DNA from 2 places in the Bradyrhizobium sp. 155 genome. Region 2 is predicted to be linked to the other one. Evidence: riboswitches for the same ligand, from Rfam matches in the RefSeq annotation. Region 2 holds a riboswitch; the other holds the start of a gene.
The links. Region 2 has a riboswitch for S-adenosylmethionine ahead of metX (homoserine O-acetyltransferase MetX). Riboswitches for the same ligand answer to the same signal wherever they lie in the genome.
Positions count from the first base shown of each region.

Region 1 (6,041 bases), 1.3 Mb from region 2:
TCTGACCTGGTTCACGATCCGCAATTACGGCTTCAGCGACGCCACCGAGATCTTCATCTTCATCTCCGGCTATACCGCCGCCTTCGTCTACGGTCGGGCGATGCTGGAGTCCGGCATCGTCGTCGCCACCGCGCGCATCCTGCGGCGCGTCTGGCAGATCTATGTCGCCCACGTCTTCCTGTTCACGATCTTCCTTGCCGAAATCTCCTACGTCGCGACCAGGTTCGAGAACCCGCTCTACACCGAAGAGATGGGCATCATGGATTTCCTCAAGCAGCCCGACGTCACGATCGTGCAGGCGCTGCTGCTGCGCTTCCGTCCGGTCAACATGGACGTGCTGCCGCTCTACATCGTGCTGATGCTGGCGCTGCCCTTGATCCTGTGGCTGATGAAGTGGCGCCCCGACGTGACGCTCGGCCTCTCGGTCGCGCTCTACGCGGTGACCTGGGAATACGACCTCTATCTGTCGGCCTATCCGAACGGCTTCTGGGCCTTCAATCCCTTCGCCTGGCAATTGCTGTTCGTGTTCGGGGCATGGTGCGCGCTCGGGGGTGCGCGACGCATGTCGCACATTCTGGCTTCGCGGGTGACGATGTGGATCGCGATCGCCTATCTGGTTGCGGCATTCTACGTGACGCTGACCTGGTATGTGCCGCAGCTCTCCCACTTCATGCCGAAGCGGCTCGAGCAGTGGATGTATCCGATCGACAAGGCCGACCTTGACGTGCTGCGCTTCACGCATTTCCTGGCGCTGGCCGCGCTCACCGTGCGCGTCCTGCCCCGGGACTGGCCGGGCCTGAAATCGCCCTGGCTGCGGCCGCTGATCCTGTGCGGCTCGCATTCCCTGGAGATATTCTGTCTCGGCGTCTTCCTCGCCTTTGCCGGCCATTTCATCCTGGCCGAAGTCTCGGGCGGCCCGGTCATGCATGCGCTAATAAGTCTCTCCGGAATCCTGATCATGTGGGCCATGGCCTGGCTGATTTCGTGGTACAAGCGGGTGGCTGACAAGAGCGGTTCGAAAACCAAAAGCGCCGTCGGCAGCGCCGATATGGCGGGAGGGGGCTGATGAAGGCGAAGGTTTTCCTGAGCCTGATCCTGCTGTGCGGTGGTCTCGCCGCGCCTCCGGCGCGCGCGGACGATGCTGCGCCGGCTGCTTCAGCCGCGCCCGCAGCCTGTGAAGTGCCGTCCTATCTGCTCACCAGCGAAAGCCAGCTTCCCAAGGTCGCCGATGCCGTGAAGGCCGGCAAGCCGCTCGAAATCCTGGTCATCGGCAGTCGCTCGACCACGATTCCGGCTTCCGAGGACGCCTCTTATCCGGCGCGGATGCAGGCCATCCTGAAGGACAAGCTGCCGCCGTCCGAGACTGTGCACGTCTCCGTAGAAATACAGAGCAAGAAAACGGCCGAGGAGGCGGCTGCCAGCTTCGTTAAGCTGATGGAAGCAAAAACGCCTACTTTGGTCATCTGGCAGACCGGGACTGTCGATGCTATCCGAGCCATCGATCCCGATGATTTTCGTGGCGCGGTGACCGAAGGGGTTGTTGCGTTGCAAAAGGCAGGGGCTGACGTCGTCTTGATGAATTTGCAGTACAGTCCGCGTACCGAAACCATGATCTCGGTGCCGCCATACCTCGACAATATGCGGGTGGTGGCGCAGGAGCACGATATTCCGCTGTTCGATCGGTTCGCGATCATGCGGCAGTGGAATGATCAGGGCCAGTTCGACCTATTCAGCCCGTCGCGCGGGCCCGAGTTGGCGAAGCAGGTCCATGATTGCCTTGGCCGGGCGTTGGCACAGTTCCTGATCGACGCTGCCCATCTGGAGCCGGCCCAGCAGCAAAATTGAGGTCTAGCGTTAATGAGTTCTCTCCGCCCTTTTTGCCTGACGGCATGGCTGGCTGTGCCCGCAGCAGCGGTGCTGCTGTTGCTGAGTCCGGCCTCGCAGTCCCACGCGCAGACGCAGGCCGCGCAGGCAACACCGGCCCCGCAGCAGTCGGCTGATCCGGCTCCCGCTTCACCGTCCCAGACCACCGTCGCAGCGACGTCCCCCGACCAGCGCGGCATCACGGCGCGCGCCATCGACAAGGTGAAGCAGGTCGCGAAATCCGCCGGCGACATCTTTAGCCGCGTGCCCTGCCTGTCGCCGAAGGGCGGCTCGAAGGCGATGGGCTCGCTGCCGCATGTCGCGGGCAAGCTCGTCGCCGGCCAGCCCGTCGTCATCGTCGCGTTCGGCTCGTCGTCGACCGCGGGATTCGGCGCGAGCTCGCCGGAGTTCAACTATCCCAATCGCCTTGCCGCGCAGCTGCACCGGCACTATCCGACCGCCGACATCACCGTCGTCAATGCCGGCGTCGGCGGCGAGGATGCGCCCGAGATGATGAAGCGTCTCCAGAAAGAGGTGATCGACGTGCATCCGGATCTGGTGATCTGGCAGGTCGGCACCAATGCCGTGCTGCGCAATCTCGATCCTGGCGAGACCGCCAAACTGGTCGAGGACGGCATCGCTCGCATCCAGGCCACCGGCGGCACCGACATCGTGCTGGTCGATCCGCAATATTCGCCCGCCGTCAACCAGCGCGCCGAGAGCGCCGGCAAGATGGTGAAGCTGCTCGGCAAGGTCGCCGAGCTCCGTCACGTCGGCATCTTCCCGCGCTTCGAGGTGATGCGCGACTGGCACGAGAAGCAATCGCTTCCGGTCGAGAGTTTCGTGATCGCCGACGGACTGCACATGAACGATTGGGGCTATGCCTGCTTCGCCCAGCTCCTCGGCGACGACATCATTCGCTCCGTCGGCCAGATCAAGCTCGGCGTGAACGTGCCCGCGGACGTGCGGACGTACCGGCCAATGTGACTTGTCGTCCCGGCCCCCATGCGCAATTGCGCACTAGGCCGGGACGACAATAACTCACGCCTTCTCCAGCGCCGCGGTCAGATCCTCGATCAGATCGTCCGCGTGCTCGAGGCCTGCCGAGAAGCGGATGAATCCTTCGCTGATGCCGAGCACGGCGCGGTCCTCCGGCTTCAAACGCTGATGCGTCGTGGTCGCGGGATGGGTGACGAGGCTCTTGGCGTCGCCGAGATTGTTCGAGATCTTGGCGAGCTTGAGCTCGTTGAGCACGCGGAACGCCGCCTGCTTGCCGCCCTTGACCTCGAGGCCGACCAGCGTCGAGCCGCCGCGCATCTGCTTCTTCACCAATGCAGCCTGCGGATGATCGGCGCGGCCGGGAAACACCAGCCGCGAAATCTTCGGATGGCTCGCCAGCACGTCCGCGATGCGCGCCGCCGTCTCGGTCTGCGCGCGCACGCGCACGGCGAGCGTCTCCAGCCCCTTGAGCAGGACCCAGGCGTTGAACGGCGAGATCGACGGGCCGGTCTGGCGCATGAAATTGTGGATGTGCTCGGCGATGAACGCTTCCGAGGACAGGATGATGCCGCCGAGACAGCGGCCCTGGCCGTCGATGTGCTTGGTCGCGGAATAGACCACGACGTCGGCGCCGAGCGCGAGCGGGCTCTGCCAGATCGGGGTGGCGAACACGTTGTCGACGACGAGCCGCGCGCCGCCACTATGCGCGATCTCGGCAATGCCGGGAATGTCGAGCACGTCGAGCGTCGGATTGGTCGGGCTCTCCAGGAAGAACGTCTTGGTGTTCGGCTTCATGGCGCGCTGCCACTGGTCGAGATCGAGGCCGTCGACCAGCGTGGTCTGGATGCCGTAGCGCGGCAGTAAATCCTGCACGACGTAGAGACACGAGCCGAACAGCGCGCGCGAGGCCACGACGTGATCGCCGGCCTTGAGCGGCGCCAGGATCGCGGTCGTCACCGCGGCCATGCCGGTCGCGGCCGAACGTGCCGCTTCGGCGCCTTCGAGCTCGATCATGCGGCGCTCGAACATCGAGATGGTCGGATTGGAGTAGCGTGAATAGATGAAGCCGGGGTCCTCGCCCTTGAACCGCGCCTCGCACTCCTCAGCGCTGTTGTAGACGTAGCCCTGGGTCAGGAACAGCGACTCCGACGTCTCGCCATATTGCGAGCGTAAGGTGCCGGAATGAACCAGGCGAGTTTCGGGACGGTAGTGGGCGGTTGGCGCCGGGGACTTCGACATAGGACCTCCTGAAGTGACCATCGAGAATGGTCACAAAAAAACCGGCCTGGAATATCTCCACGGGCCGGGATCACAGAGGTCCCCGGCCTGTTTAGCGACTTATTTAACGTGGCTGCAAGCCGGCCGGCTCAAATCACCACGGGATAAGTCATGCTCATATTCCGCAATGCCCTTTCCGTCAAGACGTCCATCGGATAGCCGTAAAACGCTCATATTTCCCGCATGTCGGGATGTGTTTGATCCCTGATGAGGACCCCGGGTTGACGTTCACGGTCGCCGCCGACGCCAATGGTATCCTGCCCGACCGCATGATCGCGGCGATGGCGGAGGGCGGTCTCATCCTGCCCGCTTACGACTTCGTCGAAAGCCAGATCCAGCCGGCGAGCCTCGATTTGCGTCTTGGCGATATCGCCTATCGCGTTCGCGCCAGCTTCCTGCCCGGTCCCGGCGCCACGGTCGCCGAGCGCATCGACGAGTTGAAGCTGCACGAGTTCAGCCTCGCCGACGGCGCGGTGCTGGAGACCAACTGCGTCTACATCGTGCCGCTGCTTGAAAGCCTCGCGCTGCCGCCGGAAATCGTCGCGGCCGCCAACCCGAAGAGCTCGACCGGCCGGCTCGACGTCTTCACCCGCGTGATCGCCGACGGCACCCGCCGCTTCGACATGATCGGTGCCGGCTATCACGGCCCGCTCTATGCCGAGATCAGCCCGAAGACGTTTCCGGTGCTGGTCAGCGAGGGCTCGCGCCTGAGCCAGGTGCGCTTCCGCACCGGCGATGCCATCCTCAACATCGACGACCTCGAGGCGCTGCACGCGACCGAGCGTCTCGTCGATATCGACGATGCCGACCTCACCGGCGGCGTCGCCGTCTCTGTTGATCTCTCCGGCGAGAAGAGCGGCGGCTTCGTCGGCTACCGCGCCAAGCGCCACACCGGCGTCATCGACGTCGATCGCCGCGCCGGCTATTCCGTCGAGGACTTCTGGGAGCCGATCTCGGCCCGTCCCGACGGCAGCCTGATCCTCGATCCCGGCGAGTTCTATATCCTCGCGTCGAAAGAGGCGGTGCAGGTGCCGCCCGATTACGCCGCGGAGATGGTGCCGTTCGATCCGCTGGTCGGCGAGTTCCGCGTGCATTATGCCGGATTCTTCGATCCCGGCTTCGGCTATGCCGGCGCCGGCGGGCTAGGCTCGCGCGCCGTGCTCGAAGTGCGCTCGCGCGAGGTGCCGTTCATCCTCGAGCACGGCCAGATCGTCGGCCGCCTCGTCTACGAGAAGATGCTGGCCCGCCCCGACGCGATGTACGGCCAGCGCATCGGCTCGAACTACCAGGCGCAGGGCCTGAAGCTGAGCAAGCATTTCCGGGTGTAGGGATAGCCTCACCTTCCGCTGTCATGCCTCGGCTTGACCGGGGCATCCAGTACGCCGTAGCCTATTGGTTCGATCACATCCGCCTCTGGAATACTGGATCGCCCGATCAAGTCGGGCGATGACACCGAATCTGTGTCAAGATGGGAAGTGAATCCGGGCTACGTCCGAGGTGGCGAAATGACAGATCAATCCGAACTCGACGCAAGAATCCTCGACGACGTCGCCGACGCGCTGATCTATTCGGATCGCTCCGGCACGATCATGCGCTGGAACCGCGCATCGTCCGCACTGTTCGGCTTCTCGGCGGACGAAGCGCTGGGCCAGAATCTCGACCTGATCATTCCCGAACATCTGCGCGCCGCGCACTGGAAAGGTTTTGAGGCCGCGCTTGCCAGCGGCGCGATGAAGCTTGCGGGCAAGCCGACACTGACCCGCGCGCTGCACAAGGACGGACGCAAGCTCTACATCGAGATGACCTTTGCGCTGGTGCGGGACGCCGCTGGAGTGGTGCAGGGATCGGTGGCGATGGCACGCGACGTCACCGAGCGCGTCGAGCGCGAGCGTGCCGCCAAA
Region 1 covers NZ_CP064704.1:7,366,758-7,372,798, reverse strand. Annotated here, with positions in the region: gene IVA93_RS35035 (OpgC domain-containing protein) at 1-1,066, shown strand, start outside; gene IVA93_RS35030 (SGNH/GDSL hydrolase family protein) at 1,066-1,845, shown strand; gene IVA93_RS35025 (SGNH/GDSL hydrolase family protein) at 1,858-2,850, shown strand; gene IVA93_RS35020 (O-succinylhomoserine sulfhydrylase) at 2,905-4,101, opposite strand; SAM riboswitch at 4,172-4,251, opposite strand; gene IVA93_RS35015 (2'-deoxycytidine 5'-triphosphate deaminase) at 4,332-5,468, shown strand; gene IVA93_RS35010 (PAS domain-containing protein) at 5,646-6,041, shown strand, end outside.
Region 1: another riboswitch for S-adenosylmethionine. It lies ahead of IVA93_RS35020 (O-succinylhomoserine sulfhydrylase); the one in region 2 lies ahead of metX (homoserine O-acetyltransferase MetX).

Region 2 (6,041 bases):
TCTTGCCCTCGGTCGGGAAGTGGATCAGCACGAAATTGGCGACGCTCGGCGTCACCTTCAGCCCGAGCTTGCCGATCTCCTCGGCGAGCCAGTTGCGCCAGGTCTCGGTGAAATGCTTCGACATGGCCTGGTGCGCTGTGTCCTCGATCGCGGCAACGGCGGCGTACATGGCCGGCGTCGACACGTTGAAGGGACCCCGGATGCGGTTGACCGCGTCGATGATGTGCTCGGGGCCGAACATCCAGCCGATGCGCAGCGCCGCAAGACCATGGATCTTGGAGAAGGTGTGGGTCACCACCGTGTTTTCGGTGGTCGCGACCAGCTCGATCCCCATCTCGTAATCGTTGCGCGAGACGTAGTCGCAATAGGCTGCGTCCAGCACCAGCAGCACGTGCGAGGGCAGGCCGGCGCGCAGGCGCTTGACCTCGTCGAACGGCACATAGGTGCCGGTCGGATTGTTGGGGTTGGCGAGCCAGACCAGCTTTGTCTTCGGCGTCACCGCCTTGAGGATGGCGTCGACATCGCAGGTGAGGTTCTTCTCGGCCGCGATGACATTCTTCGCGCCGACCGCCATGGTCGCGATCGGATAGACCAGAAAGCCGTGCGTGGTCGAGATCGCCTCGTCACCGTGGCTGAGATAGGTGTGGGCGAGCAGGTTGAGGATCTCGTCCGAGCCGGCGCCGCAGATGACGCGGTTGGGATCGAGCCCGAAGGTGCGCCCGATTGCTTCGCGCAGCACGCGCGAGGTTCCTTCCGGATAGTCTTCCAGATGATCCGCCACCTGCTTGAACGCCTCGATCGCCTTCGGCGAGGGCCCGAACGGCGTCTCGTTGGCCGAGAGCTTGAACACCTTGCGGCCAGGCTCTGCCACCGGGGTCTTGCCGGGCGTGTAGGGCGCAATATCGAGAATGCCGGGATTCGGCACGGGGCGGGACATCTTCAACTCCGGAGTGGGCTTAAGCGGTTCGCGACTTACGATTTCGACCCGGTCGGGGGCACCGTATAGCGCGTTGCGTGGCTGCCGACGAGGGCCGTGGAGCGCACCGAGGCCCCCGCTTCGATCAGGGCAGCCTTGATCTTGTCGATGCTGCTTGTCGCGGTGACCGAGACCAGCAGCGCGGCGCCGTCGAAGGCGGTGTCGGGCACCGCCACGATCTCGGCGAGCGGCGACAGGGCGCGCGCGACCTCCGCATTCCACCCAGAGACGCGTACGCTGAAGGTCTCGACCTCCGTCACCAGCGCGCTGTCGGCGACGCGCGAGACCGCGAACACGGGCAACGCCGCCGGATGGTCGGCGCGCTCGACGAAGGGCAGCCGCGCGATGATCTTTGGCGCGCCAGCTTCTTCCAGCGACAGCCACCACGGCGTGCGGCTCGAGGTCGCCGAGACCAGCGCCAGATCGCCCTTGGACTTCGCGACGGCCTCGACCGCCGCCTGCGCGCTGAAATGCGCGACGTAAGGCACGGTGAAGCCGAAATGGAATCGCGCGGAATCGCGCATGGCCGGCTCGCTCGCCGAGATGTCGGCGTGGACCGAGAACGGGGCCTGGACATAGGTGAAGGTCGCGATGATGACGCGCCAGATGCTCTCGACCGTGTCGAGCGGCAGGATGCCGCGATGACGCTGCACGAGGTCGCGCATCATGGAGGCCTCGCGTGCCGGGCGGAACGCCGAGCCGACCTCCTGGGTCTGCTTCACCTGGATCAGGCGGTCGATGATGTCGCCGCGTTGCATCAGCAGGCGATGCATGCCTTCGTCGATCGCGTCGATCTCCTTACGCAATTCCTGGAGTGATGGTGGCGCGGGCGGACGTTGGGACATGTCTGACAGGTGCTGCTGAGAGGCTTTCCAATGCGGATCAGTCGAGCCGTCACCGCTGTGATGGATATCCTGATTAGGCAGTCGGGGCTGCGAAAGCAAAGAGAAATGCAAAGAGAAATCGGGCCCTTTCCGCCCGTGGCGCGACAGGCGAATTTGGCTGATCCGGGCCGTGACTTGACGAAAACCGTCCAAGACGGTAGTTTTTACCCGTTCCGTGGTCATTTGAGCCGGCCGGCTTGCAGCCACGTTAAAAAACTCGCTAAACAGGCCGGGGACGCTTTCGATCCCGGCCGAACCTATCGTTCAGGCCGGGTTTTTCATGGCCTGATGTCAATGCGGTCACTTCTACGATCGCAAACGAGGTCGATGGTCAGATGGTTGGCGTCCAGTCCATTCCGAGTCCCGCGATCACCGCCGACGAGCGGTCGCACGAGGTGGATCATCCGAGTTCGCACGTCGCGCAGTTCGGCTCGGAGCAGCCGCTGCGGCTCGACTGCGGGGTCGATCTCAGCCCGTTCCAGATCGCCTACCAGACCTACGGCGAGCTGAATGCCGATCGCTCCAACGCGATCCTGATCTGCCATGCGCTGACCGGCGACCAGCACGTCGCCAACGTGCACCCTGTCACCGGCAAGCCCGGCTGGTGGGAGACCTTGGTCGGCCCCGGCCGGCCGCTCGATCCCAACGAATATTTTATCATCTGCTCCAACGTGATCGGCGGCTGCATGGGCTCGACCGGCCCGGCCTCGATCAATCCCGCGACCGGCAAGGTTTGGGGGCTCGATTTCCCCGTCATCACCATCCCCGACATGGTGCGCGCGCAGGCGATGCTGATCGACCGGCTCGGCATCGACACGCTGTTCGCGGTCGTCGGCGGCTCGATGGGCGGCATGCAAGTGCTGCAATGGACTGCGGCGTATCCGAGTCGCGTGTTCTCCGCGCTGGCGATTGCCTGCTCGACACGACACTCGGCGCAGAACATCGCGTTCCACGAGCTTGGCCGTCAGGCGGTGATGGCCGACCCCGACTGGCACCATGGCGGCTATGCCGATCGAGGTATCCATCCGCATCGTGGCCTCGCTGTCGCCCGGATGGCGGCGCACATCACCTATCTCTCCGACGCCGCGCTGCATCGAAAATTCGGGCGGCGCATGCAGGACCGCGAGCTGCCGACTTTCTCTTTCGACGCCGACTTCCAGGTTGAGTCCTATCTGCGCTACCAGGGCTCGTCCTTCGTCGAGCGCTTCGACGCCAACTCCTATCTCTATCTGACCCGCGCGATGGACTATTTCGACATCGCCGCCGACCACGGCGGTGTGCTGGCGAAGGCGTTCGCGGGAATCCAGACCCGCTTCTGCGTGGTCTCCTTCACCAGCGACTGGCTGTTCCCGACCTCGGAATCGCGCGCGCTGGTGCACGCGCTGAATGCGTCGAGCGCGCGGGTGTCGTTCGCCGAAATCGAGACCGATCGCGGTCACGACGCCTTCCTGCTCGACGTGCCCGAATTCCTTGATATCTCCCGCGCCTTCCTGCAATCGGCAGGCAAGGCGCGCGGGCTCACCGCCAATAATGCTTAAGGACGGCTAGTCATGTCTGTACAGGAAGCGTTGCCGCTGGGCGGCCTTGCGACCGGGCAGCCCGGTGATTTTCGCGCGGACCATGTGCTGGTGGCCAACATGGTCAAGCCGGGCTCGAAGGTGCTCGACGTCGGCTGCGGCGAGGGCGACCTGCTCCAACTGCTGGAAACCCGCGGCGTCGACGGCCGCGGCATCGAGCTGTCGCGCGAGGGCGTCAACCGCTGCGTCGCCAAGGGTCTTGCGGTGGTGCAGGGCGATGCCGACACCGACCTCGTGAATTATCCGGATGACGCCTTCGACTACGTGATCCTGTCGCAGACGTTGCAGGCGACGCGGCAGCCGAAAGTGGTGCTGGAGAATTTGCTGCGCATCGGCCGCCGCGCCATCGTGTCGTTCCCGAATTTCGGCTTCTGGAAGATGCGGCTCCAGCTCCTGATCGGCGGCCACATGCCGCGCACGGAGAACCTGCCGGCAAGCTGGTATGACACCGCCAACATCCATTTCTGCACCATCAAGGATTTCGTCGAGCTCTGCGACGCGATCGACGTCAAGATGGAACGTGCCGAGGCGCTCGACCTCTACGGCCGTCCGCTGCGGCTGCGGATGCCTTGGTGGGTGTGGAATCTGTTCGGCGAGCAGGGCGTGTTTCTGCTGACGCGGGGCGGCAGGAAGTAGGCCGGCCCGTTACCCCATCTACGCGACCCAGTACCTGGTGACGCCTTCGCGCTAATGCGCCGCCAGTGACCTCGGGTCGCGCACCGGCCATCTTCCCGCTTCCACCAGCGTGACGAACCGTTCCACCGTTTCGTTGAACAGCGCTGGCTCTTCGAGATTGAGGACGTGGCCGGACTTTGGAAACATGGCGAGCCCTGCCGCCGGCAGATGCTTCTTCAGAAACAGGCTTGCGCCCACGCACGGATCGTCCTCGTCGCCGCAGATGATGAGTGCCGGCGTCGTGGCCGCTCTGATCGCGTCCGTCATCGTAAAGATCGAGGGACGGCCGGCCTGGAAGCCGCGCATCGTCCGCGCTGATCCCTTGGCGTCGTGCCGCGCCAGGGCGGCATAGAAATCGGCGTGACCGCGCGGGTCCTTCACCAGGAAGGGAATCCGGCTCGGCGCCTCGCGCGTGACTTTTGCGACTTCGGCTGAGCCGAGCATCTCGAATTGCTCCGCGTTGGCGCGGCACTGCTGGCGCCAAGCGTCGAGGTTCTCGATCTCCGAGCCCGAGCCGACGCCGGCGAGCGTCATCGACAGCGCACGTTGGGGCGCGTTGAGCCCGATCTGGAGCGACGAATAGGCGCCCATCGAGAGGCCGACGAAGTGCGCGCGATCGATCTTCAGATGATCGAGCACCGCGAGCGCATCGGTGTAGAAATGCGTGTAGCGGTAGACCTCGCCATCAGGCACGTCCGATGGCGTGTAGCCGCGTGCGGAATAGGTGATGCAGCGATGGCCGCGCGAGAAGTAGCGCATCTGCGGCTCCCAATTGGTGTAGTCGGCCGCGAATTCGTGCAGAAAAATAATCGGCGTGCCCGTGCCCGCTTCTTCGAAATAGAGTCGACAATTGTCCTTCGTGAGGGCGTGAGGCATCCGGTTTTCTCCCTGAGGTGGCTGCGGCTTTGGAATGCCGTCCTGCGGTCAGCGCATACGATGGTAGCACTTATTAATCATCGTCCAAATTCTTAGGGGCCGCGTCTTGTTCTCGCCACATCAGGATACTGATACAGCCCGCGGATGTCGGCCACCGCACGGGCCGACGGGGAAGTGGGGTGTCAACGAAGGATGAAGAATGTTCGAGTTGTTTGCGTCTCGCCTGTCGCGCTGTGTCGTTGCGCTGGCTGTTTTCTTCGCGGCGTTCGCCGCCTTCACTTCTCCGGCGTCAGCACGACCTCATCGTCATAGCGCAGAGCGGCACGCTTACGCGCATCACGCCAGCAGACATCATCATTACCGGCATGCACGCGGCTCGCGCTTCGAGCGCGGCGCGGCGCAATTGCAGGCGAACGGCTTCGGCAACACCTTCGCCAGCTATGATCCGAACGCCAATAGCGGCGGCATCGCCATAAGCGGCAGCGCTGGAACGGCTATGAGCGGCAGTGGTGGAATGGCCATGAGCGGCAGCCGTGGAATGGCCATGAGCGGCAACGCTGGAATGGTTACCAGCGGTGAGATGACCACGCGCGCCAGCCGTCGAATTATGAGGCGTGGAGGTGGGATAGCCACTAACGCGAATGACGGCGGCATGGCCAATAGCGCGACGAGCGGCGGCGGCTTCGGCGGTGGGTCGGGCCTCGTGTCCGAGGCACGCCGCTATGTCGGCGGCAATCCGACCGGTCGCGGTAGCCTGTGGTGCGCGCGCTTCATGAACATGGTGCTCGAAAAGACCGGTCATCGTGGCACCGGCTCCGACATGGCGAATTCGTTCGCGCATTACGGCACGCGCGTGTCCGGTCCGCAGGTCGGCGCCATCGCAGTGATGTCGCGTGGTGGCCGGGGCGGTCATGTCGGCATCATCACCGGTGTCGACGCGCAGGGCAATCCGATCATGATCTCCGGCAACAACGGCAACCGCGTTCGCGAAGCACCGGTCTCGCGCGGCCGGATCTATGCGTATGTGATGCCGAACTGACGGCCGTCATTGCG
Region 2 covers NZ_CP064704.1:789,459-795,499, forward strand. Annotated here, with positions in the region: gene IVA93_RS03835 (pyridoxal phosphate-dependent aminotransferase) at 1-937, opposite strand, end outside; gene IVA93_RS03840 (chorismate mutase) at 973-1,821, opposite strand; SAM riboswitch at 2,026-2,105, shown strand; gene metX (homoserine O-acetyltransferase MetX) at 2,196-3,398, shown strand; gene metW (methionine biosynthesis protein MetW) at 3,411-4,073, shown strand; gene IVA93_RS03855 (alpha/beta fold hydrolase) at 4,125-4,988, opposite strand; gene IVA93_RS03860 (TIGR02594 family protein) at 5,188-6,027, shown strand.